2 regions of the Thalassospira sp. MCCC 1A02898 genome follow, and region 1 is predicted to be linked to the other one. Evidence: predicted binding sites of a transcription regulator. Region 1 holds the regulator's gene; the other holds the start of a gene.

Region 1 (16,246 bases):
CATTCGACGGCTTGACCGAACCACCATACAGAATTCGGAACTGATCACCATCCTCAAACCGTGCCATCAGACCTGCACGGATCGCAGCATGCACTTCGGCAACTTCTTCGACACTGGCAGTCCGGCCCGTGCCAATCGCCCAGACCGGCTCATAGGCAACAACCGTGTTTTTCGCCGTCGCCCCATCGGGAAGCGATACCGCCACCTGCCCGTTCACCACCGGCAAAGTTGCACCAAGATCGCGTTCTTCCTCGGTCTCGCCAACGCAAACCACCGCGATCAGACCGGCATCATGGGCCGCAATCGCCTTTTTGCGAATATCGGTTGAACTTTCACCATGATCGGCACGGCGTTCGGAATGACCAACCAGAACATATTGTGCGCCAATATCGGCCAGCATCGGGGCGGCCAGATCACCGGTATGCGCGCCTGAAATCGCCGCATGGCAATCCTGCCCACCGACGGCAACCGCACTTCCCCTGGTCACACCAACTGCCTCGGACAAAAGCGTTGCCGGCGGACAAACAAGAATATCGCAACCAAGCGCCCCTTTTTCAGATGCCTTTGCCGCCAGGCTTGATGCCAGCGCAAGACCGTCTGCACGCAAACAGTTCATTTTCCAGTTTCCGGCAATCAGGGGACGGCGTTGGGTCATGGGAGCTACCTCGTGCTGATCAGGTTCACATTTGTCTGTGTAGTGTCCTTGTTTCAAGACCTTAACAACCGGTTTGCGGTTGATACGATTTGTTACAGGACCTGTTTCGACGCGGGTTTTAGCATGCCATGCCAGCGGGGCCAAGTACCCGAAAACGCCCGATCACGTATTTAGGATGTGATTGCAGTCATCTTCTATACAATCGCCTGTTGCCGCTGATAACACTCGCCATTAAGATGCGCGGCAAATTTGCTCGGGCCTTTTCGTCTATCGCGTCGTCCGGGCGACCATAATGAAACGACGTCAAAGCCTGATTTTGGCGTCAAACCACGGATTGTTAGGCTTATCATATGCTTGCTGGCATTCGCACATTTTCGAAATCAATCTTCGCCAAGATTATCTTTGGCGTGATTGCACTGAGCTTCGTGATCTGGGGCCTGAACGCATCGATGCTCAATCTGGGCACCTCGCGTGAAGTTGCCGAAATCGGCAGCCAACGGATCACCCCGGTCGAACTGGATCGCGCCTTCCAGCGTAGCGTGCAGAATATGCAAAACATGTTCGGACCGAACTTCAACCAGCAGCAGGCCATTCAGATGGGCCTTCTGAACAATACGGTGCAGTCGCTTGTATCTCAGAAGATCCTGCGTGAAGATGCCAAAAACATCGGTATCGGCATCAGCGACGAAGCCGTCCGTGATCAGATCTTCTCGTCTGACAGCTTCAAGGACCCGACCACCGGCCAGTTCAGCCGTGATCGCTTCCTGCAGGCCCTGTATCAGGCTGGCTACACCGAAAACGAATTCATCAACGGTGTGCGCGGCGACATGATGAGCCAGCAGGTTGTCAGCAGCCTGACCAACCCGGCAACGGTCCCAGACATCATGGCGCGTCAGATCGTCGCTTACCGCAATGAACAGCGCAGCGGTTCGTTCTTTACGCTGAACAAGGATGCGTTTTCCGACATCGAACCGGCTGATGACGCGACCCTTCGTGCCTATCACGAAGAAAACGCGGCCCAGTTCACCGCACCGGAAAGCCGCAATGTCACCCTTGCAACGCTGAGTGCCGCTGACCTGATTTCGACCGTCACCGTAACCGACGAAGAAATCGCCGACGCCTATGCACAACGCGAACCGGAATTCCAGACCCCGGAAAAACGCACCGTCGAACAAATCCTGTTTTCGCCGAACGAAGAACAGACCGCCCGTGAAGCCTATAAGCGGCTGACCGAAGGTGCAGACTTCATGACGGTTGCCAAAGAAGACGCGAACATGGACGAAGCCATGGTCAAACTTGGCCAGTTCACGGCGAACGACATCCTGCCCGATCTCCGCGATGCGACCTTCTCGCTTGACGAAGGCGGCATCTCCGAGCCGGTTGAAACCGCCCTTGGCTGGCACATCATCCGTGTTCCGTCGATCACCCCGGGCAGCACCCAAAGCCTTGATGAAGTCCGCGACATCATTGTTGACGGCCTCAAACAGTTCAAAGCCGAAGACGCCATCTATGATCTGGCGGCCACCTTTGACGAAGAACTCGGTGCCGGCACCCCGATCGAAGACGCCGCACGCGATGTTGGCGCAAAGACCTACAAGCTTGACGGTGTTGTCCGTGGCGAAGGCCTTGCAGGTCAGAACGTTGACGGCGCAGACGAAATCAACGCCAAAATCTTCGAGCTCGAAAACGGCGAGGAAAGCTTCCTTGAAGAAACCGCTTCGGGCACGCGTTATGTCGTTCGTGTTGAAAACGTAACCCCGTCGGCCCTGCGTCCGTTTGACGAAGTCCGCGACGAAGTTGTTGCCGCATGGACCGCCGAAGAACGCCAACGCCTGATGATGGAAAAGGCCGAAGAACTGGCTGGCAACATCAATACGTCCGGTGCTGATCTCGCAACCCTCGCCTCCGAAGATGGCGCAGACGTTCGTGAAACCGGCCTGACCCGCCGTACCGGCCGTGGTCTTGCAGATGACGTCAACCCGGCGGTTGCCGCTGCCCTCTTCACCCTTGAAGACGGCAAGGCCAAAGCCGTCCAGACCGGCGAAGACGTCATGATCGTCAAGCTTGATGAAATTCAGGCCGCCGACATCAACACCGCCGATGCCGCACCGGTAAATGACGAGCTCAAGGAAGCCCTTAACGAAGACATCCTTGCGCAGTATCTCAACTACCTGAACGAGGAAATCTCGGTCAGCGTCAATAACAGCGTGATCAACGAGCTTTATCAGCCGACCGCTGCAAACTGATACGCATCCAGGGGCGACCGGAAAATCCGGTCGCCCTTTTTCTATCTCACAGACGCCATCGCCAAACCGACCAAGCCCAACCATCGGACAGATCATGGAAATCAAACCGGATTTCACCAGTTTCAAGCAAAACTACGACAATGGCATTTCACAGGTTCTCTGGACCTCGTTGACCGCCGATCTTGATACGCCGGTCTCGGCCTTTCTCAAGATCGCCGAAGGCATGCCAAACACCTATTTGCTTGAATCTGTTGAAGGCGGATCGGTCCGCGGACGTTATTCCTTCCTCGGTCTCAAACCCGACCTGATCTGGCGCTGCTTTGGCAACAAGGCCGAACTCAATCGCCGTGTGATGGCCGATGCCGATGCCTTTGTCGCCGAGCCTGACGCCCCGCTTGACAGCCTCAAGAAACTGATCGCCGAAAGCCATATCGAACTGCCTGACAATCTGCCCCCCATGAGTGCCGGTCTGGTCGGCTATATGGGCTATGACACTGTGCGTCTGATGGAAAAGCTGCCTGACAGCAACAAGGACGAGCTTGATGTGCCTGATGGCATTTTCATCCGCCCGACCGTCACGGCAAGTTTTGATACCATCGAAGACACGGTGACCGTCGTAACCCCGGTGCGCCCGGAAAGCGGCATTTCGGCTGATGCGGCCTATGATCTGGCCTGCGCGCGGCTCAATGACGTGGTCCAGCAGTTCCAGCGCAACCTGTTTATCGACCGCCGCTCCAAATCCGTGCCCGATACCCTGCCCGAACCAAAGGTCAGCGTCACCGAGGCCGGATTCCATGACATGGTCGAAAAGGCCAAGGATTATATCCGCGCGGGCGACATCTTTCAGGTGGTCCTGTCGCAGCGCTACACGCTGCCCTATCAGCTCCCGCCCTTTGCCTTTTACCGGGCATTGCGTCGTATCAATCCGTCACCCTTCATGTTCTATCTCGATATCGGCGGATTTCAGGTCGTCGGGGCCAGCCCGGAAATCCTGGTGCGGCTGCGTGATGGCGAAGTCACCATTCGCCCGATTGCCGGAACCCGTCGCCGCGGTAAAACGCCCGACGACGACAAAGTCATGGCGCAAGACCTGCTCGACGATCCTAAGGAACGCTCAGAACATCTGATGCTGCTCGATCTTGGCCGCAATGATGTCGGGCGTGTTTCAAAACCGGGCACCGTGCGCGTCACCGACCGCGAACAGATCGAATACTATTCCCACGTCATGCATATCGTCTCAAACGTCGTCGGCCAGATCGACGAAACCAAATACGACGCCATGGACGCACTCAAGGCCGGCTTCCCCGCCGGAACCGTATCAGGTGCCCCAAAAGTTCGTGCCATGGAAATCATTGATGAACTGGAATCGGTGCGTCGTGGCATCTATGCCGGCTGTATCGGCTATATCTCGGCCGACGGTTCGATGGATACCTGCATTGCGCTCCGCACCGCCGTCATCAAGGACGAGAAAATCCACATTCAGGCCGGTGCCGGTGTCGTCGTCGACAGCAAACCGGAACTTGAACACAAGGAATGCCAGAACAAAGCCGACGCCCTGATGGCAGCCGCCCGCGAAGCCCATCGCTTCGCCTGATCCGGTATCGCACAAACAAAAAGGGCTGCAGTCATCCTGCAGCCCTTTTTTCATGTCCGTCAGCGAAACCTAGCCGGTCACACTTTGCATCGACCGGCGCAGCACATCTGTAATCGGCACAAGCACAAAGCCCTTGGCCTGAATTTCGGGGATCCATTTGTGAAGCGCCCCGATCGTCAGATCGCGCGGATGGCCGATCGCAATCGCAAAGCCCTGTTTGCGGGCGACATTTTCGGTACGGGCCAACATATCGGCGATCTTGGCCGCATCATCGGCATCATCAATAAAGATATCACGCGTAATTGCCGGGACGCCAAAGCTGCTGGCCGTGGAATAACCGACCGAGTCTGCGCTAGTCCGGCTATCAAGGAACATCAGGCCGCGTGACTTCATGACTTCCATGACAACAAGCATACGTTCGGGATCGGCGGTAAACTTGCTGCCCATGTGATTGTTCACACCGACATAGCCATCAAAGCGATCCAGCATCCAGGACATCTCGTTCAGGATGGTCTGGCGGTCATAGCTTGCCAGCAACGCATGCGGCCCCGGATCAACCGATGCAGATGACGGCTCCATCGGCATATGCAACATCACTTCATGACCGGCCTTGCGCGCTGCATTGACCTGCGCCTGCAAATCACGGGCATAGGGCAGATAGGAAATCGTGATCGGCCCCGGCAGATCGACCGTCTTGGCGGTGCGCGGCTGATCAAGGCCGGCATCATCAATCACAATCGCAATCACCGGCTTGTCGCCAGTATCCTGTGTCAGCGCGGCATATTTCTGCCACGGCTGATTTGTCGGGCCAACGGTTGCAACCGGAACATCATTGCCACTATCACCCGGAAGGATCTCCCCGCCCTGGTCCGGTTTGCGTGCGGCCGGTGCCGGCACAAAGTCCGTCAGTCCCTGCCCGCCTTGTCCGGTGGATCGGGTGGTTTCACTGTTTTCACCGACCAGATATCCGGTGCGTCCACGCTCGGAAACATTGGCATTTTCCGAAAGCTTGTAATCCTTGCGAAGCTTCGGGGTCGGTTCCGGCTCGGCCAGGGCATAATTCGGCGCGCTTTGATCCGCTGCGCGGCCAAATTCATCCGACGCACGATCAAGTTCAAGCATGCTGCCAACGGCAATAATGGCCGACAGCGTACCCGCAACAAAGGCCCCGCCCAGCATCAGGCGACCAATGCCACCCGATTTCTTTTTCGGGGCGGTCTTTTTACGAGTGGATTTCTTGGGTGCCGCCTTCTTACGTTTGGCGGTCGGTGCCCGGGTTGCCCGGCGTGCCACGCTGTGGTCTCCAGTATTCGTTTGCTGGGATGCTCGTAGCGGCCAAACACACGGTTCGGCCCCTTCCCATATGGTGATTATATACCGATCAAGTCGGTTTGTGTTTTCACGTTTTTAAAACGCCTCTGGTTAGCACCCGGTTAAAGAACATTAACGACTGAGCACCAACGTGCATTTAGATCGCGAAAAACCCTTGCTCTGCTTCTGCTTGACGTAGCGACAATGGCGTTTATTCTCTGGCAACTTTAATGTGCACAGGCCTTTCCTCCGATGTATCTCCTCATCGACAATTACGACAGTTTCACATTCAATCTGTGGCACTATCTGCGCGAACTCGGCCCCGAGGTCGAAGTGCGGCGCAATGATGAGATTACTGTGGATGCGGCCATGGCGCTCAATCCTGAAGGCATTGTGATTTCACCCGGTCCTTGCGATCCGGAACGCGCCGGTATCTGCCTTGATCTGATCAAGGCCGCCGCGGGCAAGGTCAAGCTGCTTGGCGTCTGTCTTGGTCATCAATCGATCGGTCAGGCCTTTGGCGGCAAGGTGATCCGTGCGCCCGAATGCATGCATGGCAAAACCGATGCGATGAAGCATTCCGGCACCAGCGTTTTTAAAGGCCTTCCCAGCCCGTTTGAGGCCACCCGCTATCACTCGCTGGTGATTGAACGCGAAACTTTGCCCGACAGCCTTGAAATAACGGCCGAAAGCGGAGATGGTCTTATTATGGGCGTGCGTCACAAAACCCATCAAATTCATGGTGTCCAGTTCCACCCCGAAAGCATCGCTTCGGAACATGGCCACGCCCTGCTTAAGAATTTTATCGACTATACCGGTGCGTAATGCGCACCGGACCGCAAACCAAGGAAGACCCGATGTCGACTGATCATGATCTGAAGCCAATTCTGGCCAAAGTCGCGGATGGCGAAAAACTGACCGAAAGCGCGGCCGAGGCGGCCTTTAATGTGCTGATGTCCGGTCAGGCGACACCATCTCAGATGGGGGCTTTCCTGATGGGCTTGCGCATTCGTGGCGAAACCGTTGATGAAATCACCGGTGCCGCCCGTGTCATGCGTGAAAAGGCAACCGGCATCATTGCCCCGGAAAATGCGGTCGATACCTGCGGCACCGGCGGTGATGGCAGCGGCACCTATAACATCTCGACCGGGGCTGCGATTGTTGCGGCCGCCGCGGGTGCCACCGTTGCCAAGCACGGCAACCGTGCGGCTTCGTCCAAATCCGGGTCTGCCGATGTTTTGATGGCGCTTGGTGTTAATCTTGATGCCGATATGAAGCTTCTGGAAAAGGCGCTTCGCGACATCAATCTCTGCTTCATGATGGCAACGCGCCATCATTCGGCGATGCGTCACGTCATGCCGACCCGCGTTGAAATGGGCACGCGCACGATTTTCAACCTGCTCGGTCCTCTGGCCAACCCGGCCAAGACCAAACGTCAGGTTCTGGGTGTCTTTGCCAAACAGTGGGTCGAACCGATTGCCAATGTATTGAACCGTCTGGGATCGGTGCATGCATGGGTTGTTCATGGCCACAGCGGCCTTGATGAAATCTCGACCACCGGCCCGACCTATGTTGCCGAGGTCAAGAACGGCAAGGTCACCACGTTTGAAATCACCCCGGGCGATTTCGGGCTTGAAACCGTAACGCTTGACGACCTCAAGGGTGGTGATGCCGATGTCAATGCCAAGGCGATTACCGACCTTCTGGCCGCCAAGAAAAGCCCGTACCGCGACATCGTCCTGATGAATGCCGGCGCGGCTCTTGTGGTCACCGGCATTGCCAGCGATCTGGCCGACGGCATCAAAAAGGCCGCGGACGCCATTGATAGCGGCAAGGCTGCCGAGACCCTGAAAGGGCTTGTGAAGATCACCAACGAAGGAACCCCGGCGTGAGCGACGTACTAGCCAAAATCTGCAACGACAAACGCGAACATGTCGCGGCCTGCAAGGCGCGCAAGACGCTTGCCACCCTCGAGGCCGAGGCAAAGGCGCAATCAGCCCCGCGTGGTTTTATCAAGGCCCTTGAAACCAGTGTTGCCGATGGCCGTTATGGCCTGATTGCCGAAATCAAGAAGGCATCCCCGTCCAAGGGGCTGATCCGCCCGGACTTCAATCCGCCGGAACTCGCCAAGGCCTATAAGGCTGGCGGGGCAAGCTGCCTGTCGGTTCTGACCGACATCCCCTATTTCCAGGGCGATGACAGCTATCTGGTGGCGGCCCGTGCGGCGGTCGATCTTCCGGCCCTTCGCAAGGACTTCATGGTTGATCCCTATCAGATCACCGAGGCACGTGCGCTTGGTGCGGATTGCATCCTTCTGATCATGGCAGCCCTTGAAGATAGCTTGGCGGCTGAGCTTGAAGATGCCGCACACAGCCTTGGCATGGATGTTTTGATCGAGGTACATAACGCCCCGGAACTCGAACGTGCGCTCAAGCTCAAGTCACGTTTGGTCGGGATCAATAACCGCAACCTCAAGACCATGGAAATCTCGCTCACCACGACCGAGGAACTGGCAAGCATGGTCGGCGATGATCGGTTGCTGGTGGCTGAAAGCGGCCTGTTTACCCCGGACGACCTTGCCCGCATGGCAAAGGTCGGCGCTGAGTGTTTCCTGATCGGCGAAAGCCTGATGCGCCAGGACGACGTCGCAACCGCCACCCGCAACCTGCTCGGCCTTGCGGCCTGATCAATACTGGACAGAACCAATGGCAGACAAGCTTTCCCATATTGATGCCGGTGGCAACGCGGTGATGGTCGATATTTCGGCCAAGGCAGAAACTGCACGCACCGCCATTGCCAAGGCACGGGTTCTGATGTCTTCCGAAACGGCCAAGCTGATTGCGGCGCGCGGCCATAAAAAGGGCGATGTTCTTGGCATCGCCCAGCTTGCCGGGATCATGGGCGCCAAAAAGACCCCCGATCTGATCCCGCTTTGTCACCCCCTGCCCCTGACCTCTGTCACTGTCGATCTCGAACTGGTCGAGGGTGTCGATGCGGTCGATATCACTGCCACCTGCAAGACAACCGGCAAGACCGGTGTCGAGATGGAAGCCCTGACTGCTGCCTCGGTCGCGGCACTCACGGTTTTTGACATGTGCAAGGCGGTTGATAAAAGTATGAGGATTACCGATTTGCGGGTCACCCGAAAAGAAGGTGGCAAATCGGGCACCTTCATCGCGGACTAGCTTCCTGTCCCCACAAACCGCCGACTATTCATATTTTTTGAAGGATCACGGCGATTGTTCGGTTTTTCCGTCAAATCGCACAGAGCTGCTTGACCCGCGAAAAGAACTAAAGTAGAACATCTGTGTATCCTTTTTGTTCTTTTTACAGGTTCGGGAAATAACATGCTGACGCGCAAGCAATATGAGTTGCTGGTCTATATAGACAATTACCTTCGCGATCACGGGATTTCGCCCTCTTTCGATGAAATGAAAGAGGCCCTGAACCTTAAATCCAAATCCGGCATTCACCGCCTGATCACAGGCCTTGAGGAACGCGGCTTTATCCGCCGCCTTGCGCACCGTGCACGCGCGCTTGAGGTCGTCAGACTTCCGGAAAACAGCGATGATGACGCCCCGGAAACGCCAAACAATGTGACCTCGCTTGCCAGTGTGCGAAAGGCCGCGCATCGGCCAACCACGGTGCCAACCGCCTTCTCGGAGGCCGGAGAATCCGTTGGTTTGCCGCTCTATGGCCGGATTGCTGCCGGTACACCGATCGAGGCCCTTCGCGATCAAACGACCATGGTACAGGTCCCGGCCGCCCTGCTTGGTGCCGGTGATCACTATGCCCTTGAAGTATCGGGGGATTCGATGATTGATGCTGGTATTCTTGATGGCGACACCGTCCTGATCCAGCGCTGCGAACAGGCCCATGACGGTACCATCGTGGTGGCACTCGTAGATGACAGCGAAGCCACGCTTAAGCGCCTGAAACGTGGCCGTGGTGAAGTTCTGCTGGAACCGGCCAACGCACGCTATGAAACCCGCGCCCTGTCGCCAGATCGTGTGCGCATTCAGGGCCGTTTGGTCGGGCTGCTGCGTCAGTACTGATTGCTTGCGCGAAGTTATAAACAGAAACGCCCGGTGCACACACCCGGGCGTTTTTGTTTTGTGTGAGATCAGGTTGTTAGCGCCCTGCTCTGCCGCCGATGATGATCCAGGGCCAATTGCCGGTTTCCGCGCGGACGGTGTTGATTTCTGGCTTTTCGCCAGCCTCAGACGGCAGTTTGATCGCAACACCGCCCTGCCACCACAGAACGTCATCATCAATGACAGTGCGCGCGCCAGAGGCCTGGCAGGTGGTTGGTAGATCTGTTTTCAAACTAACAATGATATCAGCGTTGCGGCAGGCATAAAACGGATTGGCAATCCGGCTTGCGACAATGATCCGCGATGGAAGAGTGTTAGCGCTAACACCAAGGGAGCACGGGTCGTTCTGGCAGGCCTGTACGCGGCTTTGTTCGTGTTCGGGGCGGATGCCAAAGCGGCTCATCCAGATGCCTTTCTGAAAGTCATTCAGCCGCGATGAGGTATGCAGGATACCGGCATCGGGATCGTAAACAGCCCAGCTTTCGCGGTCGCCCGATATCAGGATTTCGGGTTCTTTGTGCAGTGCCTGAAAGATGATGGCGGCAACAATCAGCGGAAGGACCGGCACGATCATCACCTTGTCGCGCCAGATAACGATCCAGGCCAATGCAAACAGGCCCAAGGCAACCGCCAGCATATCAAGGCCCGAGACATACCAAAGCCCCCAGTCCTGTGCAGCGACCAGTTCGGCTGTTTCCAACAACACCGTCAAACCGGGCTTCATCGCGGCCAGTGAGAGCCCCGATAACCCAATCGGGATCAACGCCAGCGTCACGACGATCCAGGGCATCACCCAGAATGCCATGACCGGAATGGCGACCAGATTGGCGAGTACGCCCAGCATTGAAATACGGCCAAAATGATAGCCGATGATGGGGGCTGTCACCGCCGTCACGATCAGACTGGTCAGCAGCAACCCGGCAAGATAAAGGCCAGCACGTTCATACCAGGACAGCATCCCCTGCCGATCCAGCCAGCGCCGCCCCGGCCCGTCATAAAACGCAACCAGCGCGCCAACGGCGGCAAAGGAGAGCTGGAAACTGGCCCCAAGTGCGGCATCAGGCCGAAGGATCAATACAATGATCGCGGCAACACCCACAAGGCGCAATGATATCGCACGGCGATCGAGCAGCAAGGCCAGCCAGACCACAAGCAACATGACAAAGGCGCGCTGGGTCGGAATGGTCGCCCCGGATAATCCTAGATAAACCAAGCCTGCCAGCATCGCCGCCATCGCCGCCCATTTCTTGATCGGATAGCGCAAGGCAATTGATGGAATGGCGGCCAACCCGAAGCGGATCAGGAAAAACAACGTCCCGCACAGCAACCCCATATGAAGGCCCGAAATCGCCAGCAAGTGCGCAAGGCCGGATTTGCGAAGATCATCGGCAATATCGGGGGTGACTTCACCGCGTTCGCCAATGATCAGGGCCTTGGCAATGCCGGTTTCGGGGCCGGTCATTTTGTCGCTTATTGTTGCGGACACATACTGACGCGCTGCTTCAATAACATTCCACACATCATTGTTTTTGATATATTTATCGTTTTGAAGAATTTCGAACTGACGGCCAAACACAAAACCGGACGCGCCAATATTGCTGAAATAAAGATTGCGCGCGAAATCCGGATCACCGGGCACAGCGGGCGGGCGCAACGGAAAAAGGCGCGCCTTTGCCCGCACCTGATCGCCAATTGCAAGATCGCTGTCGCCCAGAAAACTGAGCCTGACATTCCAGTCCAAGCGGTCAGCGGAAATCCCGGTAATTTCGGATGGCTGAACTGTTGCACGAATTCGCCCGTTACGCGGCTCCAACCCGATGATGGTACCGGTGACTTCGGTCGCATAAAGCGTTTTTGTCGGGATATTATCCGGGCCAAGTTCGGTATGGATGGCACTTGTCAAAGCCCCGAACGCCAGACTGGCAAGCAATTGAAACGCGAAGGCCAGGGTGGCAAGTCGCCGCGACATCCAGAAACCGCAGCACAGCAGAATCACCGCCAGAGCAATTTGACCAAGCCCGATACGCGCAGGGAGCAAGAAATACCCGGCACAGCCCAACCCAAAGAAGATAACCGAGGACAGAAACCATTTATTTCTTTGGCTTGTTACAACAAAATTAATTTGCGAGAAAACACCCACAAACAATTGTTTTAATTTAACTTTACCTGTCGCCGTACGACGAATGTCCAATAGCCCGCCTGCCGCATAGTTTCTATCTAACATCCGCTGTGGTGCAACAGCGTGTCATTTGTGCTATAGCCTGCACGCCAAAAGTCCTCAGGACAAGCGACAACATCCAAATAACGGATAGATTGAATGACGGTTGTTACCCGTTTTGCCCCGTCTCCGACCGGGTTTCTGCATATCGGCGGAGCACGCACCGCACTTTATAACTGGCTTTATGCCAAACATACCGGTGGCAAGTTCTTGCTCCGGATCGAGGATACCGATCGTGAACGTTCAACGCCCGAGGCCGTAGACGCCATTTTTGACGGCTTGAACTGGCTTGGCCTGACCGCAGACGAAGAGCCGACTTTCCAGTTTGCCCGTCGCGACCGCCATGCAGAAGTCGCCCAACAGCTTCTTGATGCCGGGAAAGCGTATTATTGCTATTGCTCCCCCGAGGAGCTGACGGCCATGCGCGAGAAAGCCCGCGCAGAAGGCCGTCCGATGAAATATGACGGCACCTGGCGTGATCGCGATCCGTCCGAGGCACCGGAAGGTGTCAAACCTGTTGTCCGCGTCAAGGCACCGCAGGAAGGCGATGCCGTGATCAATGATCAAGTGCAGGGCGAAGTTCGCGTCGGAAACGAGCAGCTTGACGATTATGTCATCCTGCGCGGCGACGGAACGCCCACCTACATGCTTTCGGTCGTGGTTGATGACCATGACATGGGTGTTACCAACGTCATTCGTGGTGACGACCACCTGACCAACGCATTCCGTCAGAAAGTCATTTATGATGCCATGGGCTGGGATGTCCCGACCTTTGCGCATATCCCGCTGATCCATGGTCCGGATGGCGCCAAGCTGTCAAAACGCCATGGTGCGCTGGGTGTTGATGCCTATCGCGATGAAATGGGCTTCTTGCCCGAGGCATTGAACAACTATCTTCTGCGTCTTGGCTGGGGCCATGGTGATGATGAGGTCATTTCGACCGAACAGGCGATTGAGTGGTTTGACATCACCGATGTCGGCAAAGGGGCTGCGCGCTTTGATTTTGCAAAGCTGACCAACCTCAATGGCATCTACCTGCGTCAGGCCGATGACAAACGCCTTGCAGACGAGATTTCGCCGCTGATTGCCAAGCAAATTGGCGTCGATGCGCTTGATGCATCGCAAAAAGAAATCTTGATCAACGGCATGGCAGGCCTTAAAGAAAGGGCCAAGACTCTTATCGAGCTCGCCGACTCTTCGGCTTTCTACGTTACCGATGGCATTACGTCCGTTAACGAGAAAGCCCAGTCCCTGATTGATGGTGCACCTGAAGGTCTGTTCAAGGAACTGGCCAACAGTCTTGAAGCGCTTGATAGCTGGACCGAAGAGGACGTTGACGCAAGTGTTCGCGCCATTGCCGATAAGTTTGAGTTAAAGCTTGGCAAAGTTGCGCAGCCCTTGCGGGCGGTGCTTACAGGCTCCAACTCTTCACCAGGCATTTTCGAAGTAATGATTGTGCTTGGCAAAACCCAAACGCTGAAACGCATTCGCCATTTTGATGCATAACAACAGCGAATTAAGAAAAACTAATAACCCGTTTGCGCTTTGTGCGCCGCAGCATTATGCTGCACACAACTTGAAACCGTGTTCGTTCAAACAGGGAAGGAAAAATAGTCATGGCATCTAATCCCAAGACTTCCCACACCGTGACAATGACCGACAATGCCACTGGCAAGTCGTTCGATATGCCGGTGATTGAGGGCAGTGTAGGCCCGTCTGTGATTGACATCCGCAAGCTGTATGCTGAAACCGGATATTTCACCTATGATCCGGGCTTCACTTCGACCGGCTCTTGCCAGTCGGAACTGACCTATATTGATGGCGACGTTGGTATTCTGCGTCACCGCGGTTATGCAATTGATGAACTTGCAGAAAATGCCGACTTCCTCGAAGTCTGCCATCTGCTGCTTTATGGTGAGCTGCCGAATGCCACCGACAAAGCCAAGTTCGAGAATGATATTACCATGCACACCATGGTCCACGAACAGATGCGCAATTTCTATAACGGTTTCCGCCGTGATGCGCATCCGATGGCGATCATGTGTGGCGTTGTTGGCGCATTGTCCGCGTTCTATCATGACAGCACCGACATCAACGATCCGAAGCAGCGGATGATTTCGGCCTATCGCCTGATTGCGAAAATGCCGACCATTGCGGCGATGGCGTATAAATATTCCATCGGTCAGCCGTTCCGTTATCCGAACAACAAGCTCGGTTATGCAGAAAACTTCCTGCAGATGATGTTTGGCAACCCGTGTGAAGACTATGAAGTCAATCCGGTTCTGGCCAAGGCAATGGATCGCATCCTGATCCTGCATGCCGACCACGAACAGAATGCGTCGACCTCGACCGTTCGTCTGGCCGGTTCTTCGGGTGCCAACCCGTTTGCATGTATTGCTGCTGGTATCGCATCCCTTTGGGGTCCGGCACATGGCGGCGCAAACGAAGCCGTTCTGGTCATGCTCAACGAAATCGGCGATGTGAAAAACATCCCGGAATACGTTGCAAAAGCAAAAGACAAGAACGACCCGTTCCGCCTGATGGGCTTTGGTCACCGCGTTTACAAAAACTACGATCCGCGCGCCAAAGTCATGCAGGAAACCTGCCACGAAGTTCTCAAAGAACTCAACATCAGCGACCCGCTGCTTGACGTTGCCCAGGAACTGGAACGTATCGCACGTGAAGACGAGTACTTCATCGAGAAGAAACTCTATCCGAACGTCGACTTCTATTCGGGCATCATCTTCAAGGCGATGGGCATCCCGGTCAGCATGTTCACCGTGCTGTTCGCTGTTGCACGTACCGTTGGCTGGATTTCCCAGTGGAAAGAGATGATCGAAGATCCGTCTCAGAAAATCGGTCGTCCGCGTCAGCTGTTTACCGGTGTTGCAGAACGTCCGTTCGTTCCGGTCGACAAGCGCTAAGCCGCGTCGACATCTACAGATCAAAGAAAAGGCCCGGAATTGTCCGGGCCTTTTTGTATTTGTGAGACAGCTTTAACCTGCCCCACGATATTTTCCGGGCTTACCAGCTGCCGGTGTTTTCCATGCTGGCCCACGGTTCAGCCGGAGCGAGGCTTTCGCCTTTTTGTAGGAACTCGATTGAAATGCCGTCCGGGGAACGAACAAACGCCATGCGGCCATCACGCGGCGGACGGTTGATGATAACACCCGCATCCATCAGTTTCTGGCAAAGCGCATAGATGTCGTCGACTTCATAGGCCAAGTGACCGAAGTTGCGACCGCCCGAATAGCTTTCCGGGTCCCAGTTATAGGTCAGTTCAAGTTCCGGGGCCTTGACGGATTTGGCACTTTCTACATCCGCCGGCGGTGCAAGATAGATCAGGGTGAAACGGCCCTGCTCGCTCTCGATCCGGCGAGTCTCTTTCATGCCAAGAAGGTCGCAATAGAATTTCATCGACTCATCGACATTCTCGACACGTACCATCGTATGCAGGTAGCGCATAACACTGTCTCCGTTTTCAATTAATCAATGCGAAGAAACTAATTGCAATGCGGACTTGATGCCACCCGTAACAGACTATTTTTTGGCGATGATTTTCAAAATCTGCTCGGCAGCCTTTTCGCTGGGCGGTTTGTCACCAAATCCCAGCAAGGTGCAGGCTTTATCAAAGCCGTCGATCTGTGCTGCCCGTTCAGGGCTATCAGCCATCAGGGTATCAAGAACCGGAATGATCTTTTTGGCCTTGCATTTGTCCTGCAGGAACTCGGGGATCAGTTTTTTGCCAAGGACCAAATTAACAATGGTGACGGTATCGATCTTGATCAGGCGTTTGGCAATCCAGCCGGTCACTGCATTGACCTGATAGGCAATGACATGCGGCACACCGGCAATTGCGAGCTCCAGCGAGACGGTACCAGAGGCCGCCAGCGCACAGTCGGCCGCCGAAAACGCGTCATGGCGTTCCTGATCGGTTGCGACAATAATTGGATCGAGTGGCCAGGATTTCATTTCTTCGGTGATGGTATCCACCACCTTGCTGACCGTTGGCACGACGATGCGGGCATCGGGGTATTTCGTGGCAACATCATCAATGACCTTGCGAAATACCGGAAGGAGGCGTTTGACTTCGGAATTACGGCTTCCGGGCAGAACGGCCAGAAGCTT
Region 2 (16,246 bases), on a different contig from region 1:
GAGACTGCACGACTCTTTATCATCGTCTGAGTCCGACTAAACCATCTTACACCATTACATGTAACTACAGGAATGTTGCATCTGGCCCCTTCTTACACCCATGGGAGGATCGAGCTATTTCTCACCGAGAAGCTGCGAGGTTTATGAGCTTTCCTGATCGCTATCAGTTCGTGGGCGCTAGCTTTCCCCGGCAGATTGGCAATGCCGTCCCGCCTCTTCTGGCCAAGGCAATTGGAGCGGAAATTGTAAAAATGCTTTCTCAAGTGAGCAACGAACATAGTCGTGCTGCCTGATGACAAAGAAAATCAGAGCTGACAGGGTTGCATCTGCCCTAAACAATATGGCGAATTGGCGTGGCAAAGCAAAAAGTCAAGGGGCTACTCACCTATTCCCAATGCTTGCATTGATTGAACGTGGGGCCGGCAACTTGCCCGGTACTGCCACGCTAATGAACGAGACACCGCACGAGTTTGATTTTTGGAACAAGTATTTTCGTTTGGTGGATGAAAATGAAGCCAAACCTTACTTCAATCCAGTCACCTTGCGTCGAGCTGAAGCGGGGTTTCCTCATAGCAATTCAGCGACAATAAGGAAGAATACTTTTGCTGGAAAGTGGAATGCCGCTTCTAGGCGCATAACCGATAATGGTGAAGAATGGATTCTTGCTGACGACTACGCAGATATCTTTCGTGACAAGGTTTTGACAAAGGGACCGAATGTAGCACGAGCACCGATCCTTGATATTGCCGCTCTCTTCTTCCGTGATAGAGAATTTCCGGATGATGCTGACGCTCGTGATTTGGAAGCAGCATTCAGGTCGGAGTTCCCGCAGAGGGATGAGGATTACGAGAAACTGTTCGTATTTCATCCAGAGGACCCTGATAAAATCTTCGTCGAAGCTTCAGAGGATCAAGACTATTATGCAGCGATCCAACAGGTTCTGGTCAATGATGTAAAGTCCTCATCTGCAATTCCTGTGGTTGCTCCAGATTCCTTGGCAATGGATCTGGATGACCCAATCTTACTTCAAGTGCAGAAGCTATTGGGGCTTGGGACTTCTGGGATTATCTTAACAGGTGTACCTGGAACTGGAAAATCTTACTACGCGAAGCGAATTGGGAAGCATCTTGTTGTTGACTCGGAGCGCGACATGTTTCGGGTGCAATTTCATCCGTCTTATGGCTATGAAGATTTTGTTGAGGGGTATCGCCCTGACGAGATAGCTCAGTCAGGCTTTAAGGTGGTTGACAAAATATTCCTCATTGCTTGTCTGCGTGCGAAAGAACTTGCGCCAGCAAAACGGCTCGTGGTGATGATCGTTGATGAGATCAATCGCGGCGATCCAGCCAGAATTTTTGGTGAACTGCTTACCTATATTGAGCGCAACTATAGAGGTGAGAAGTTCACATTACCCTTCTCTGGTAAGCAGTTCTCGGTTCCAGAAAATCTTGTGATCATTGGGACCATGAATCCATATGACAGGAGTGTCGCTCAAGTTGATGCTGCTTTTGTCCGCCGTTTCGATCACATTGAAATAACTCCATCTAGAGAGGTTGTTGAGAGCCTCCTAGAAGAAGGAGGCGGCTTTACTCAAGATCAAGTCTTCGAGATTGGCCAATGGTTTGACGTAATACAGCGGATAGTTCCTTTCGGTATTGGGCATTCATTTTTCTCCGACATCAAGAATGTGGATCACTTGAAACTCGTCTGGGAGTATCGACTCCGACCCGCTGCAGTTCATGCCATAGAGTTGAACGACGGTGCAATGGATGACCTCGCCGCAAGCTTCCATGCTCTTGTTCGTCGCCTTGAGGGCGTGGCGGATCATGCCTAATATCATCGAATGTAGGGAGTTTGAGGAACTATCCGTCCGTGTTAGCTCTCTGCTGCAAGATGGGGAACTCCAGTTAGATGAGAGGATTACGACAAAGGGTTACTTGACGGCTACAATGCGTGGCGGTCAGGTTGTGCTGAGAGCAACGCGCTTTGTAGGAACTATTCCACTGACCCCCGGCATCGCTGTTAGAATAGTCCCTAGAGCAACAATCTCGAATCTTTCATACATGCTGGTTCATTCAGGTGTAATTCCATCAGCAATCTCTGGGTTTGTGCGAGGCTATATGCCCCGCTTTGTGACAACAAATAACGCTGAGCTTATTTACGCTCGATCGTTGATCGCAGGTGTTAGGCTAATCGCCCGCAAAGGTTATATGAAGGAGTACTTGGCTCCAAGATTCAAAACACCCTGGAGGGGGCGACTTATTGCATCTGACACGGTTCGCAAACATGCTTCAAAGGGTATTAGGTACAGGCATGAGTTCGAGCAAAGTGTTTTGACTCCTTCTACAGTCCAGAACATCGCTCTTAAGGTTGCGTTGAAACAAGTCATTGATTGGTTTGTTGAGAATGATCATCGGAACCCGATGCTACGCGAAGCGCGAGATCTGTATCACGGCATGTGGCATATTTCCGATTGGGAGGCTAGTCGGAGCGATTTAGTTAGGCAGCTCTCAAAGAAGATCCAGTCACTGTCTTCTCGCTTTTCACACTACAGGGACCCTCTCTGGTCGGCATACCTAATCCTTCAAAGTGCGCTACCGGAGTTAAGCTTTGATGGGTTTGTTAGATTAGAATCATTGATCATAGATGTCTCGCAAGTTTTCGAAGCGTTCCTGCGTAGGGAGTTGGCGGTGCGCCTTGCTCCACATGGGTATCGCGTTAGGGACGGCAACAACTCGTCTAGCCCATTTTTCATAGATGGAGGCGGTTATTCCGTTCACCCTGATATGATTATTTGTCAAGATGACAACATAGTTGCTGTTCTTGATGCGAAATACAAACCGGAACCCAAGGAGACAGATCGCTATGAAGTGCTGTCTTTTATGGATGCTATGCCAGTGACGCTAGGTGGGTTTGTTTGTCCTGCTGATGGTATTGATACATCACGGTACCTTGGTACTACAGCGTCAGGTAAAGAGATGGTTTTGTTGAGATATGACTTAGCTGCTTCAGATCAGGATGCTGAAGCTGATCGTTTCGCAAACAATGTTTTGCGAATGATAAATGGAAACCACGAATACTCTTGAGATGATACCCTTCGATGGCGGCCACCAAAGATAACCATAAAATATTGTTCTAGGGATATCTAGTATCGGTGTCGATCTATCTAATGCAGTGGCTGTATACGATTATTGCGTTAGAGATTTCAGCTGTCTTGTCGATTCACAGAGAGACGTACTTACATTCATTGATTTTGCAATTGAAATTTGCAAAATGGTGCCAACATTTGTGAAAATCAACGTTGATTGACACAGGTTAGCGGGGCTCTTGGTTGAACACTTGTGTCCTTACCAAACTATTGGAATGTCTTGCCATCTCGTCGTATAGCACGGCGACCGATTGGTGGATGTCATGAACCAGTCCGGGACCTTTGACCTGGACACTCTGCCAACCGTCACAGCGTCCTTACCAAATCTCCCTTCAAGCTGATCAATTGCTTTCATCAGTGGGTTGTCCAGTTGGCAGTGTCCTGTAAAAAGATCTCTGGGCGCATCTTCCGGCCGACACAAATCCAGCATCAATATGCCGGCTTTTTTCACGGCAAGATCGTTGCGCCAAATCCGATTGATGTTCTGGCCAACCAGGTTGCTCGCGATCCTTGTGTCATTCGTTGCAGGCGTCATTGTCAGCTCGCAACCCCGCGAGAACTGCTGTCGATCCATCTTGAATCTGTTGCTCAAAATAAAGAGCTGACACCGACACGCGACAAGGTTAAGCCGGCGCAACTTTGAGCATGCCCTGCCAGCGAACGTAATCAGCGCTTCTTTTAACATTTCCCTGTCGTCAATCTCTTTTCCGAAGGATCTCGACACGCACACGGTTTCACGCTGTGGTGGGCTGTCATCGAGGTTAATGCATCGAATGCCGCGAAGTTCGCGCACGGTTTTCAGGCCGCCGACCGTCATCATTTTCCGGGCGGTTGTATCAGGCATATCGCGAAGTTGACGGGCTGTAGTAACGCCAATGGAGGCAAGCTTGAGGGCGAACTTTCGCCCAACACCCCAAATGTCACCTGCCTCAGTTCGCTCCAGGGCGAGGTCTATCCATTTCTGATCATCGAGGACAACCACGCCTTTTGCCTTGGGGGATTTCTTTGCCAGGCGGTTCGCGAGCTTCGCAAGTGTTTTTGTGGTCGAGATGCCAATCCCGACAGGTATCCCGGTTTCGCGCAGGATCTTCGCCTTCAGATCCCGTGCCCATAGATCATGATCGATGGGCGTATTGTCCAGGTCGATGAAAATTTCGTCTATTGAATAGATTGCGCTGTCCGGTACCTCGTTTGCTATGAGCGTCATCACCCGTCGGCTGATATCCCCATAAAGTGCATAGTTGCTGGATTTGACGATCACGTTATGCCGACGTACCAGGTCGCGGATCTGGAACAGAGGTTGCCCCATCTTGATCCCCAACGCCTTTGCTTCAGGGCTTCGTGCAATCGTGCATCCGTCATTATTTATATTACATTTAATATAGTTTGTTATTATTCAGAGCTTTGATTTAAAAGAGTAAATACAAATATATTATTATTTTTGTTCACACAAAAACTGTTCAGTCAAATTATATAGGTGGTTAGAAGATAAGTGCATCAACACTAATTCGATGAAAATAGATTTCTGGCTACCAAGTGTAAAAAGTCGACAGATGAATTTTGGGAACGGATCAGAAGAGATTTAAAGTTCTGAGTGCTGGTTGGTATGTCATTTAAAATGGGCGAGGGGTGAACTGTCCTGTATTAAAGTCAGCCTTGTCTGGTTCACCCCTCGCCCAATCAGTCAATATTGGGATGCTAGTAACTTGCTCGACGTAACCTCAGTGCATTCGCAATGACTGATACCGAGGATAAGCTCATGGCTGCAGCGGCAAACATTGGTGAGATGAGAATGCCAAAGAACGGATAGAGCAGACCCGCAGCAACAGGCACACCGGCTGCGTTATAGACCATCGCAAAGAAGAGGTTTTGCCGGATATTGCGCATCGTTGCTTCCGAGAGTTCTCGGGCTCTAACAATCCCGCTCAAGTCACCTTTGACGAGGGTGAAACCAGCACTTTCAATTGCAACATCAGCGCCCGTACCCATCGCAATTCCGACATCAGCCTGAGCAAGAGCAGGGGCGTCGTTGACGCCGTCACCTGCCATGGCTACCTGATGGCCTTCAGCCTTGAGTTCCATAATTAAATTGGCTTTGTCTTCTGGGGAGACATCGGCCCGAATCTCGTCAATGGAAAGTTTATTGCCAACGGATTTTGCTGTTCGTTGGTTGTCACCGGTTGCCATGACGATTCTGAAGCCTTGCTTCTTGAGCGCCTTTAAAGCCTCCAATGTCGTGTCCTTGATCGGATCGGCTACGGAAATGAGCCCGGCAATTCTTCCATCAATAACGACATGCATTACCGTCTCCCCCATATCTCGCCGATCATTTGCTGTTTTATCAACAGTAGAATGATCGATATTGAGAGTCTGAAGGAGTTTACTATTACCTAGGGCAACCGACTTGCCATCCACCTTTCCGGTGACGCCCTGACCGGTTACAGCTTCAAAGTCCTCTGCCTTATCAAGGGACAAGCCGCGCTCCTGAGCAGCACTAACAATGGCGTCAGCCAATGGATGTTCGGATCCTTTTTCGAGCGCCGCAGCGGCAGAAAGAACTTCCTCCTCCTGATAGTCTGATTGAGCGATTACACCTGCAAGTTTTGGTTTACCCTCTGTCAAAGTCCCGGTTTTATCGACGATGAGCACATCGACCTTCGCAAATCGCTCCAGGGCCTCTGCATTTTTAATGAGCACACCAATTTGCGCACCACGACCGGTAGCGGTCATGATTGACATTGGTGTTGCCAAACCAAGAGCGCAAGGACACGCAATGATCAGAACAGCGACTGCTGCGACAAGCCCGTATGACAGTGACGGATCTGGTCCCCAGATGGCCCAAGCGACGAAGGCGATCAAAGCAACCAGGATAACAGCAGGCACAAACTTGCCTGCAACCGTGTCTGCAACCTTTTGGATTGGCGCTTTGCTTCGCTGAGCATGGGAGACCATATCAACGATTTGGCTCAAGACAGTATCTTTGCCAACCCGTTTGGCTTGGATGATCAGGCTGCCATTCCCGTTGATTGTTGCTCCGGTGACATCATCATCTGGATTCTTCTCAATTGGAACGGGTTCACCCGAAATCATGGATTCATCAACTGACGACCGTCCTTCAACGACAACGCCATCGACAGGTATCTTGTCACCTGGACGAACCCTCAAGCTCATTCCGACGGTCACATCTTCAAGAGGAACTTCTCGTTCAGAACCATCATCTTCAATAATGCGGGCTGTTTTTGCAGCAAGACCCAATAACGCCTTGATTGCCGAACCGGTTCGTTCCCGTGCCCCCAATTCCAACAGTTGGCCAAGAAGCACAAGGACAACGATGACAGCTGCAGCTTCGAAATACACACCGACATGTCCCTGTGCATCTCTGAATCCATCAGGAAAAATGTCAGGAGAAATCACTGCGACGACGCTAAATATATAAGCTGCGCTAACACCCATCCCGATCAATGTGAACATGTTGAGAGAACGGTTCACCACAGAATGCCATCCACGAACCATGAATGGGAAGCCGGACCACAGGACAACAGGCGTTCCGAGAACCAACTCAACCCAAAGAGTAACGCGTTCTCCAATCATTTCCCGGATGAAACCCAAACCAACAAAGGGCCCCATCGTTAGAACAATCAGCGGCACCGTAAGAGCTGCGCCTAACCAGAATCTCTTTTTGAAATCCTGAATCTCGGGGTTTGGTTCGTCATTTTCTGTTGGTGTATCCATCGGTTCCAGTGCCATTCCGCAGATCGGACAGGAACCAGGTTCGGATCGTATGATCTCTGGATGCATCGGGCAGGTGTAGCGACCCGAAGTCGATGACGAAGCGCTGTTTGCAGCAGATGCCTCTTCCTCAGTGGACAATACGCTCTCAGGAGAGCTATCGAACTTGCCCTTACATTTCTGCGAACAGAAATAATATGTCTCACTGCCGTACCGAGAGCGTGGTGTATCGGCATCCACTGTGACCGACATACCGCAAACAGGATCCGTCGCGTGTCCTGATTGATCAGACATTTTGTGATTATGCTGGTGCTTCTTATGATGATGATCAGACATGGTCTGCTTCCTGCTGTTATGCTGCAATGTCACTGCGGATAATCAATGTTCTGAGTGATCGTGACTGTGCGCCTTGGCCGATTGGTTTATCCAGTTTGACAGGAACCAACGTTCAAAAATGAACACAGCAACGATCATCAAAGTTGCAATGAGAACTATGGATGGGTCGCTTTGCAATTTCATGCCGGCAAAAACGATCAATACGATGATGTCAAAGACAATCGCTGTAATCATAACAAAGCCGCGTGCTCCTATTTCTTGTCGTAGGTACTTAAAGCATCCCCAGTGGATGAGCACATCCATGACCAGATAGAAAAACACGCCAAGTGAAGCGATCCGGCTTAAATCAAAAAAGATTGTCAACAGCGCTGCCACGACAACCGTGTAAACAAGTGTGTGGTCTTTGATTGAACCCGACATTCCAAAATGACTATGCGGGATCATCTCCATATCGGTCAGCATCGCGAGCATTCTTGACACCGCAAACACGCTTGCTAGCAAACCGGACGCCGTCGCAACGACTGCGAGCAGCACAGTCAGATAAAATCCGATGGGCCCCAATGCTGGCTGTGCAGCTTGGGCGAGGGCATAGTCTTTGGCTTTTATCAGTTCGTCCAAGTCAAGGCTTGAACCAACAGCAAGCGCCACGAGAATATATACGACAACGCAAATCAGGATTGAGAACGTAATCGCACGACCCACATTCTTATGAGGGCTCACGATTTCAGCACCACTGTTTGTGATCGTTGTGAACCCTTTGAAGGCCAGAATTGAAAGAGCAATTGATGCGACAAAACCGGCCAATGGAAAGCTCGCGCCGTCGGGTGATGACGGCTCGAACGAGTATCCACCAGCCCACAGCGCTGCAATTGCAAACAATGCAATGCCGCCGATCTTCAACGCGGCCATGACCATTGAAAACAGGCCAACCGATTTGTTGCCAGCTCTGTTAACAGCATATGCAAAAATTATCAGGCAAACACCCAATACCGGTATAAGAACTTCAAGCTCTGTCAGGTCAAACGCCCGCAAAACATAGGTTCCAAATGTTCTTGCGACCAAACTCTCGTTGATGACCATCGAAAAGGCCATCAGCAATGCTGCGCCGCCTGCTATGGCTCCCGGCCCGTATGCTTTTTGGAGGATCATTCCGATCCCGCCTGCAGACGGGAAAGCATTGGACATCTTGATGTAGGTATATGCGCTAAAAGCAGTGACAAGTGCGCCAAACAGGAACGACAACGGGAACCACTTTCCTGCAAGTTCGGCAATTTGTCCGGTCAAAGCAAAAATTCCTGCTCCGATCATAACACCGGTGCCCATGGATATGGCGCCAAGGAGCGAGATACTGTTTTTCTTGTATTCTGCCTGATGATCCATTCCTGCCTCACATTTGGTGTTTTTGGTACGCGATGCCGTTTGCTTCTTGCAGCTCGCGTATATAACGAATGATCCGTGCTACCTGTTCCGAACTGACCTGAGGCTGGGCTGGCATATCGCCAAAGGGCCAGTGATGTTGTTTTGCCCCGTTTTGAACAGCTAGATAGAATGCGCGATCTGAATGATGTCCCGGATTGTAGATTCTGTGCATCAGCGGCGGGCCTTGCTCTGTGCCTGTTGCATTGCCTCCGTGACAAGCAACACAGTTCATATCGAAAAGCTGCTTTCCTACCATGGCTTCCTTGCTGAAACTGGGGAGCGCAATTCCGCTATCGGTCAGTTCAAGATCTTTGATGTCATCTTTCCCGGGCAGAAACGAATTCAGGGTCATGGCGATGATCCCTACTGCGAAAAAACCGATAACCAAATACTTTGGCCAATTGATTTGTTTTTTCATTTTCTTCGGGCCTTTGTTTTATGCGTATGTATCAAATATTCGAAGACACGTGAGACCAAGTGAACTAGTCAACCCTGGTCCTGTTGCTGCCGCCTATTGATTTCGCTGAACTAGCTTGGCGATACGTGAGTTTGTCGGCTAATTGCGCTGCCATCGACATAGGTATCTGGCGACACTTCAAATTTCGAACGACAGGTGTCTGAACAGAAGTAGAATACTTCACCGCCATAAATGGCTGTTTTGGCGATGCGCGGATCGACAGTTTTATGACAAACCGGGTCAACGGCGGACTGAGGGTGCTCCCATCGGATTGCCTCAGCCTGACCGTCCGCTTGTTTCTTATTGTGGGTGTGCTTTTTGTGCCCAAACATGTGAGCACCGCAACCAAAGCGCATCATCAATATGATGAAGGCTCCCCAAAGCAACCAACTGAGAATATTTTCCATTTCTCTTCGCCATCCCATAAATACCTTTAGGTATGACTGTTCCGTCTGAAAGCAGCATGGTGCAGAACACCAAGGCTCAATCTGTACGCATGCCATCGGCAGGTGCAGAACCCAGAACAGTTATTCGCTATTTGTTCGGGAGGATCAGGATATGGGAGGCTGGAAAATCCATGACCGAGATACCGGCTGAAGGGACACTTCTTCTATCCCGTTCTGTACATGGGAAAACTCGGAAACCGGTAGGATAATCTCGGTAAGGACCGCTGATGTGGAGTGACAAGAAACCTGAGGGCAGCACGAAGCCAGGTCATGCTGGTGTTCAACGTCAAAACCATTGAGTTCTGCAGAATGCGCAGGAAAAGATCCAGTCGACGCGACTGCAATATGGGGAGCAAGCATTATAGCGCTAATCCCGACGAGCAGGATCAGTACGGCGCGTATTAGTGCTTGCTGTGCATTCATTGATCAAACTTCCTTTGGGCAGTAACGTAACACTTATGCCCTTAAATATCGAGTTACGTTGACCTACCTCAATTAAGGGGACGTTTTTTTTACCCTGCTTCAGATAGAACCGTTACATCTGCAAACTGATTGTCCGTAATCTCGATTTCCTTGGAGATGTAAGGTTTGATTTCGGAGTATCTGACATGAGCATCGGCTTGCGCCTGATAGTAACGAAAGAGCTCTTTGAGCGGAGCGCCCATGTCTTTGTATGCAGTTAATACTGCGATTAGTGCTCCGAGCGTGAGGTCGCCCTTTATCACCAGATACCCCCCTATTGTGTAAAAGAAGAATGGCGTCATCTGAGATATAAAGTTGTTTAAAGACTTCATGGCGAACTTGTTTTTGTGGATAGAAAGACGAAGATCGTGAAGTCGTTTGTACGACCCGTAAATATCCCGAGCACTTGGCTGGTGGTCGTTTGAGATATTCCCGATCTTCTCCCCGAGAACCCTGACTTCTTTCAGCCGCGTTCGAGACAAAGCATTAATTTTCTTTTGAAATCTGGGAATGACAAAAATCTGAAGCGGCAACAGTGCTGTTGCGGCGATGCCCAAGACCAAATCTTGCACGAGCATGAAAGCCAGAATAGTCAGGAACGTGCCACCTTGTAACAAAGGTAATACAATGGACTCCGATGCATACCCAGCTACGGGCTCTACCTCCTGCACAATAACCGGAATTAATTCCCCGCCTCTGGGGGACGGCTTTCGAAAGCTGAATTTTGAGATATCGAGCCGCAGGCGGCGTGACATGTGTTCTGCCAGCGCACCGGATTGCAAATTAACCTGATATTTCAGCCAGCCATGCACGCCAATCGCCAATAAAAAAAGCAGACAGAGAGTAAGTAAAGCCATCGTTTGAGAGAACTCCATTCCTAAATAGGTAACTGGAAAATGTCCTGACTCAATGGCGTTGTTGATGATCAACTTCGGAAGCTCGAGGCTCATGTAAAGAGCCGGCAAAGAGGCCGTCGCCAGTAGCCCCAGTTTTATCTGCCGCTTCCATGAAGCTCTGAATATGTACTGCAGGAGCGCTGTTCCGCTCTTTGCCGAGGGCTTTTGAGCCTGTTGCGCAAGAACAGATCTGCGGCGTCTTAAAGCCCTGTATCCCGTCGCGCTGAGAATAATAATTAGCGCAACCGGCACCCCAAACACCACCAAATGGAATACAAGATGAACCCACCAGTGTGCATCGCTTGATATGTAGTGCGTCAAGCGATGCCCCATATCGTGGACGATTTCCATCATTGTAGTTAGGTTCCTTGAGAAGGTTCGGCAAAACAGACAGGGAGGAAAGTCCTCCCTGTCGTGTGATGCTTAGAAAAGAAGGCGGAGACCGGTCACGAGGTAAGTTGCTTCGTAATCCTCGCCGTCGTCTTTTGCAAAGTCTGCGGTTTTGCCGAGTTTCCGCTCATAGGCAACCCCAATGTACGGTGCAACGGCTCGGTCGATTAGATCATAGCTAAGCCGCAGTCCGATTTCTGCCCTTGAAAACCCGCGCCCGACCTCTATTTCGCGATCCTCAGAGAATGCTGCATTCAGCTCAAGCGAAGGCGTGAGGATTAAACGATTGGTCAACAAGCCTTCGTACTCAACATCAAGTCGCGCACTACCGTCTCCGGTTTCGCTGACAAACAGGTCAGCGTCGACTTCAAACCATTGAGGAGCAAGCCCCATGATACCAACCGTTCCATACCAACGATCTGTTGTGCTTGGCGTATCCAGACGAATACCGGCCTTGGCATCAAAGAAGTCACTGATTGGTGTTTGCAGGACCAGCCTGTTCTCGAAGTTTTCGTAAAGGTCGTTTTTGAGATCACGCTCGCCTTCGCCTTGCCAGCGCAGCTTCAACTCATCGGTTCCGACAAATGCGTCACCATCCCAAACAAAGAGATTTTCGTCTTCATCACCTGATCGGTATTCAAACTGCTCCATTTGAATGCCATAGAAGATGTGATTGTCTGCTTTGGCAGTGAACGAGAAGGACAGGATCGTGGCAAGAACACCACCACCAATCGCGGCCAGTGTTAGGGTTTTCATTGTTATTGAACTCCATTCTCAAGTGCTGCGACGGCTGGACCGCCCTCAACAATCACTTTGCGGAACATTCCAGAAGCCATGTGATAGCTCAAATGACAATGGAACGCCCATTGCCCTGGTTCATCAACTTCGGTTTCCGAATAAACAGTCATGCCTGGATTGATATTGATGGTGTGCTTTACCGGATCCCATTTACCGTTACCGGTATCGAGGATTGACCACATCCCGTGCAAATGCATCGGGTGTGACATCATGGTCTCATTGACGAACTTGAACCGTACCCGTTCGCCATATTTCAAGCGGATAGGTTCTGCATCTTCGTATTTGACGCCATTGATCGACCAAGTATAGCGCTCCATGTTTCCCGTAAGACGCAGTTCAATTTCACGCGTTGCCGGCCGCTCCGGATACAAGGGCTTCTGTGCTTTCAAGTCGGCATAAGACAAGAACTTGCCGCCATTCGCTGCTTTTGGTGTCAAACCACTGCCAGCGGCATAGAAAGGATCATCTTTGGACATCGCCATCTGAGAGTGATCCATCCCGGCCATATTCGAATGGTCCATTCCAGCCATGCTGTTCTCGTTACCACTGCTCATTGAGGAATGGTCCATCCCGGGCATGTTCCCGTGATCCATCCCCATATCAGCCATTGTCAACAACGGAGCGTCCATGCGTCTGGCTGGCATTTCAGCTTTCAGCCCTTCTTGCGGCGACAACGATCCGAATGCATAACCCGAGCGTCCCATTGATTCGGCCATGATTGCATACGGCTTTTCAGCTGTCGGCTGAACAATCACGTCGTATGTTTCTGCAACCGAAATGCGGAATTCATCAACCTTGACCGGTTGAACATTGTTGCCGTCGGCCTGGACAACAGTCATTTCAAGTCCCGGAATGCGGACGTCGAAGTAAGTCATGGCCGATGCATTGATGAAGCGCAGGCGCACACGTTCGTTTGGCTCAAATAGTCCGGTCCAGTTTTGTTCCGGTGATTTACCATTGATGAGGCCGACGAAGCCCTGAACGTCTTCAATATCTGTTGGCATCATGCGCATGCTGCCCCAGTCTCCACGTTCAGAGAGAGTTTCTCCCAATCCGTTTTCCGAAACGTCGGAGATGAAGTCTCCGAGCGTGCGTTGGTTACGGTTGTAGTAGTCCGGCATCATCTTTAGGTTGCGCAGAATACGCGCCCCGGAATGAGGGTGCTTGTCTTTCAGAACAACGACATATTCACGGTCGAACTTGAATGGCTCGCGTTTCTCGGGTTCGATAACAATTGAGCCGTAAGCGCCATCTGGTTCCTGGAAGCCAGAGTGGCTGTGAAACCAATAGGTCCCGCTCTGTTTGACAGGAAAGCGATAGGTAAAAGTCTCGCCCGGTTCGATCCCGGTGAAGCTGATGCCCGGCACACCGTCCATCTGGTAGGGAAGGATCAACCCATGCCAATGGATAGATGTAGTCTCGTCCAGGTTGTTCGTCACGTTGATGACGGCATCTTCGCCTTCTTTGAGGCGCAAGGTCGGACCGGGCGAGGACCCGTTATAGCCAATTGCTTTGGTTTTCATATCACCTGTGTCGATGGTAACGTAATCGACAGACAGATTATAGGTTGCCGCATACCCTGCTGTTGACACAGCAATAGTGCTTAGCGCCCCCAAAAGGGCACGCCCAAGAAGTTTTCTCATTCTCATGATCTCCGATGGTTGAGGTGCGCCAGAGGCAACAGGGAGGGATTCCCTCTGGCGCGAGACCCTGCGCAGTGGTTACTGCAGGCGAACTTTACCGACCATGCCGCTCTCGTAGTGGCCTGGTACATTACACGCAAATTCTAGTTCTGCGTCTTTCGGGAAGGTCCAGATCACCTCGGCAGAATCACCCGGCTCCAGAAGCACACTGTTCGGATCGTTGTGCTTCATGGTTTTACCGTTCCCCATGTCCATTTCCATCATGTCCATGTTGATTTTATCTACTTCAAGGGCCCCGTGTTCCATCATCATCATCATTTCTTTTTGATGATCCGCGTGCATTGCTGCCGTGCCGATGTTGAATTCGTGAACGAACTCACCCTTATTTTCGATCAGGAAGCGAACGGTTTCGCCGCCACGAACAACGATCTTTTCCTTGTCATAGAAGTTGTCTTCCATCGAAATCTGGATTGTTCGGCGGACATCAGAGATATCGCCAGGCGCACCGATTTCGACGCCATCATTATGACCGCCACTATGACCTGCACCAGCAAATGCAGAAGTTTGGATACCAGCAAGGCTACCCATTGCAAGGGCAGAAACAACAGCTAGGCGAAGTACAGAAGTAGTGTATTTGGGCATGAAAATGCTCCCGAGATAATTCAGTATAAAGGATCTCGTTACGCAAACCTTGCACAGAGTCATAGATCGGACTCATAGTGATAGATTACGTTACGAATGCTGTTTAGATAAGGAACTGAATATCTTAGGCGCGGGGAGGTTTGACGCTGACATCAAGCTCTGCAGGCGAGAGCGTTCTGTCTTTTGCCCAGTACTTTACAGACAACAAAACAGGTGCAGCGTTCCAGTTACCAGACATTTGCTGCACATAGGGACCACAAACAGCCATGCCACAAATATCGTTGTGCGATGGATCCTGTGTGTGAGAACTACTGTCAGCCATGACGGAGACAACACTGTGATGGCCACTGTTAATATCAGCGGCTTTGGCATGCACGGCCTCAGCGCCAGACAGCATTACTGTCAACGCGATAACAACCGAAAGTATGCACGAGATGATCCGCAAAAGGAGAATCCTATCACAATGTTGCAGCGCAATGGTTATCTTGATGTATCAATGCGGTCAAGTGGCAATATTGTGGCAAAGACAGACTATTTCACGAATTTACATCTGCTGCTTGAGCCATCAGCAAGGTGAAAACAATAGATTACTGCATTCGTCGCCATGAAATCACGTTATGCGCTACAGATGAACAACCTGTTGTGCTGAGTTATTCACTAATCTGCGGGTATGACTTGCTAACAATCAATTTATAGATGAAGCACAATCAAATCCTATTAAATGCTGCGTAACCCAACAATTCTCCTAGTCTCTGGATATGGGCACAGAGGTGCAGCAATAGGATTTACTGTAGTTCGATATAGACAGCATCGCATCCTTGGGATAGAAGTAAACCATGCTCAATCGCATCAGGTTTTTGACCATACTTTTGATAGCTGCTTTTGCCGTCGGGACAAGTTTCCAGACGGTCAATGCTGCTGTTATGGAGGTCGGGATGCCGATGGCGGAATTGGCAATGGACAATTGTCAGGATTGTTCTGGCAGCGGCGACATCATGCCGGACTGCGATATTGCGTGCCCTCAGGTATCAACTATCGCAATTTCGCCTGTACAAGTTGCAATACCTGCACTCGCCTCAGTCGAGCATTTCGGGCCGACAGGCAGCCTTACCGGCCGCTCAAACTCTCCCGATCCATTCCCTCCCAGAACCAACACTCTGAACTGATATCTCCTTAATCCGTTTTGGTTTGAGGATATCAGTGTCATGGGGCATCACCGCGATTTCTCATGACATGCTTCGTGCCCGCAATTTTTGTTGTGGGCCTTACAGCTTCTTCAGACAAGGTTGGAAATCATGTTTTCCGATCTACAGGTGCCAAAATGTCGGCTTTGGTCGGTATTTCTTGGCGCAGTCGCGACATGCACCAAAGCATAGCTTCAGCTTCACTCAACGAGCAGGCGGCAATCCGCCCCGGCCTTGAGCGTCCCGCTTTTACTGGTGCCCGGCCTCTGAAGATCAAACCTTATAGGATCATTGTGAGCGGGATTCGGATTACGTTCTGATGCTCCAACTCCTTGAGAAACTTGCATATGAAAAGAAATACCATAGTCGCGGGCTCTGTTTCCAGACGTGCGCTGCTTCGCGGTCTCGTGACATGTGCTGGCCTCTACCTGTTGCCAGCAACAACCCTTGCCGCGGTTAGTGAAAGCTCAAACAGTGCAATTGCTTTTGATAGCAATGCGCTGATTATTGCACGCGGGTCATTGCTTCTGTATCGCGATAGGGATCGAAACTGGATAACATTGCCGGAGATGTCGGCAGGTTCCATTCTCACACTTGCAACACATCCGGAACGGCCGGGCCGAGTTATTGGTGGTCTGGATACCGGCAGGATTGTTCTGTCTGTAGATGGCGGGAAAAGTTGGGACGTACGTGGGC

Evidence for each region. The regulator LexA, encoded in region 1, represses DNA repair genes until DNA is damaged. The targets are predictions, from matches to a motif close to ATGTTCTANTTTGGTTC.
Region 2: the regulator LexA is predicted to act here: its motif matches at 4,579-4,595, upstream of AUQ41_RS16550 (Y-family DNA polymerase).

The regions. Positions count from the first base shown of each region.
Region 1 covers NZ_LPXK01000013.1:43,419-59,664, reverse strand. Annotated here, with positions in the region: gene tpiA (triose-phosphate isomerase) at 1-655, opposite strand, end outside; gene AUQ41_RS16895 (peptidyl-prolyl cis-trans isomerase) at 1,006-2,901, shown strand; gene trpE (anthranilate synthase component I) at 2,996-4,495, shown strand; gene AUQ41_RS16885 (divergent polysaccharide deacetylase family protein) at 4,565-5,788, opposite strand; gene AUQ41_RS16880 (aminodeoxychorismate/anthranilate synthase component II) at 6,059-6,631, shown strand; gene trpD (anthranilate phosphoribosyltransferase) at 6,664-7,698, shown strand; gene trpC (indole-3-glycerol phosphate synthase TrpC) at 7,695-8,492, shown strand; gene moaC (cyclic pyranopterin monophosphate synthase MoaC) at 8,512-8,991, shown strand; gene lexA (transcriptional repressor LexA) at 9,154-9,861, shown strand; gene AUQ41_RS16855 (ComEC/Rec2 family competence protein) at 9,938-11,938, opposite strand; gene gltX (glutamate--tRNA ligase) at 12,218-13,624, shown strand; gene AUQ41_RS16845 (citrate synthase) at 13,735-15,042, shown strand; gene AUQ41_RS16840 (VOC family protein) at 15,143-15,583, opposite strand; gene lpxB (lipid-A-disaccharide synthase) at 15,659-16,246, opposite strand, start outside.
Region 2 covers NZ_LPXK01000012.1:443,758-460,003, reverse strand. Annotated here, with positions in the region: gene AUQ41_RS16565 (DNA cytosine methyltransferase) at 1-293, shown strand, start outside; gene AUQ41_RS16560 (McrB family protein) at 293-1,834, shown strand; gene AUQ41_RS16555 (hypothetical protein) at 1,827-3,086, shown strand; gene AUQ41_RS16550 (Y-family DNA polymerase) at 3,348-4,517, opposite strand; gene AUQ41_RS16545 (heavy metal translocating P-type ATPase) at 4,847-7,213, opposite strand; gene AUQ41_RS16540 (APC family permease) at 7,256-8,593, opposite strand; gene AUQ41_RS16535 (cytochrome c) at 8,601-9,050, opposite strand; gene AUQ41_RS16530 (YHS domain-containing protein) at 9,161-9,496, opposite strand; gene AUQ41_RS16520 (ABC transporter ATP-binding protein) at 10,048-11,247, opposite strand; gene AUQ41_RS16515 (copper resistance protein B) at 11,317-12,039, opposite strand; gene AUQ41_RS16510 (copper resistance system multicopper oxidase) at 12,042-13,724, opposite strand; gene AUQ41_RS16505 (plastocyanin/azurin family copper-binding protein) at 13,803-14,366, opposite strand; gene AUQ41_RS20765 (hypothetical protein) at 14,707-14,943, shown strand; gene AUQ41_RS16500 (hypothetical protein) at 15,203-15,532, shown strand; gene AUQ41_RS16495 (hypothetical protein) at 15,898-16,246, shown strand, end outside.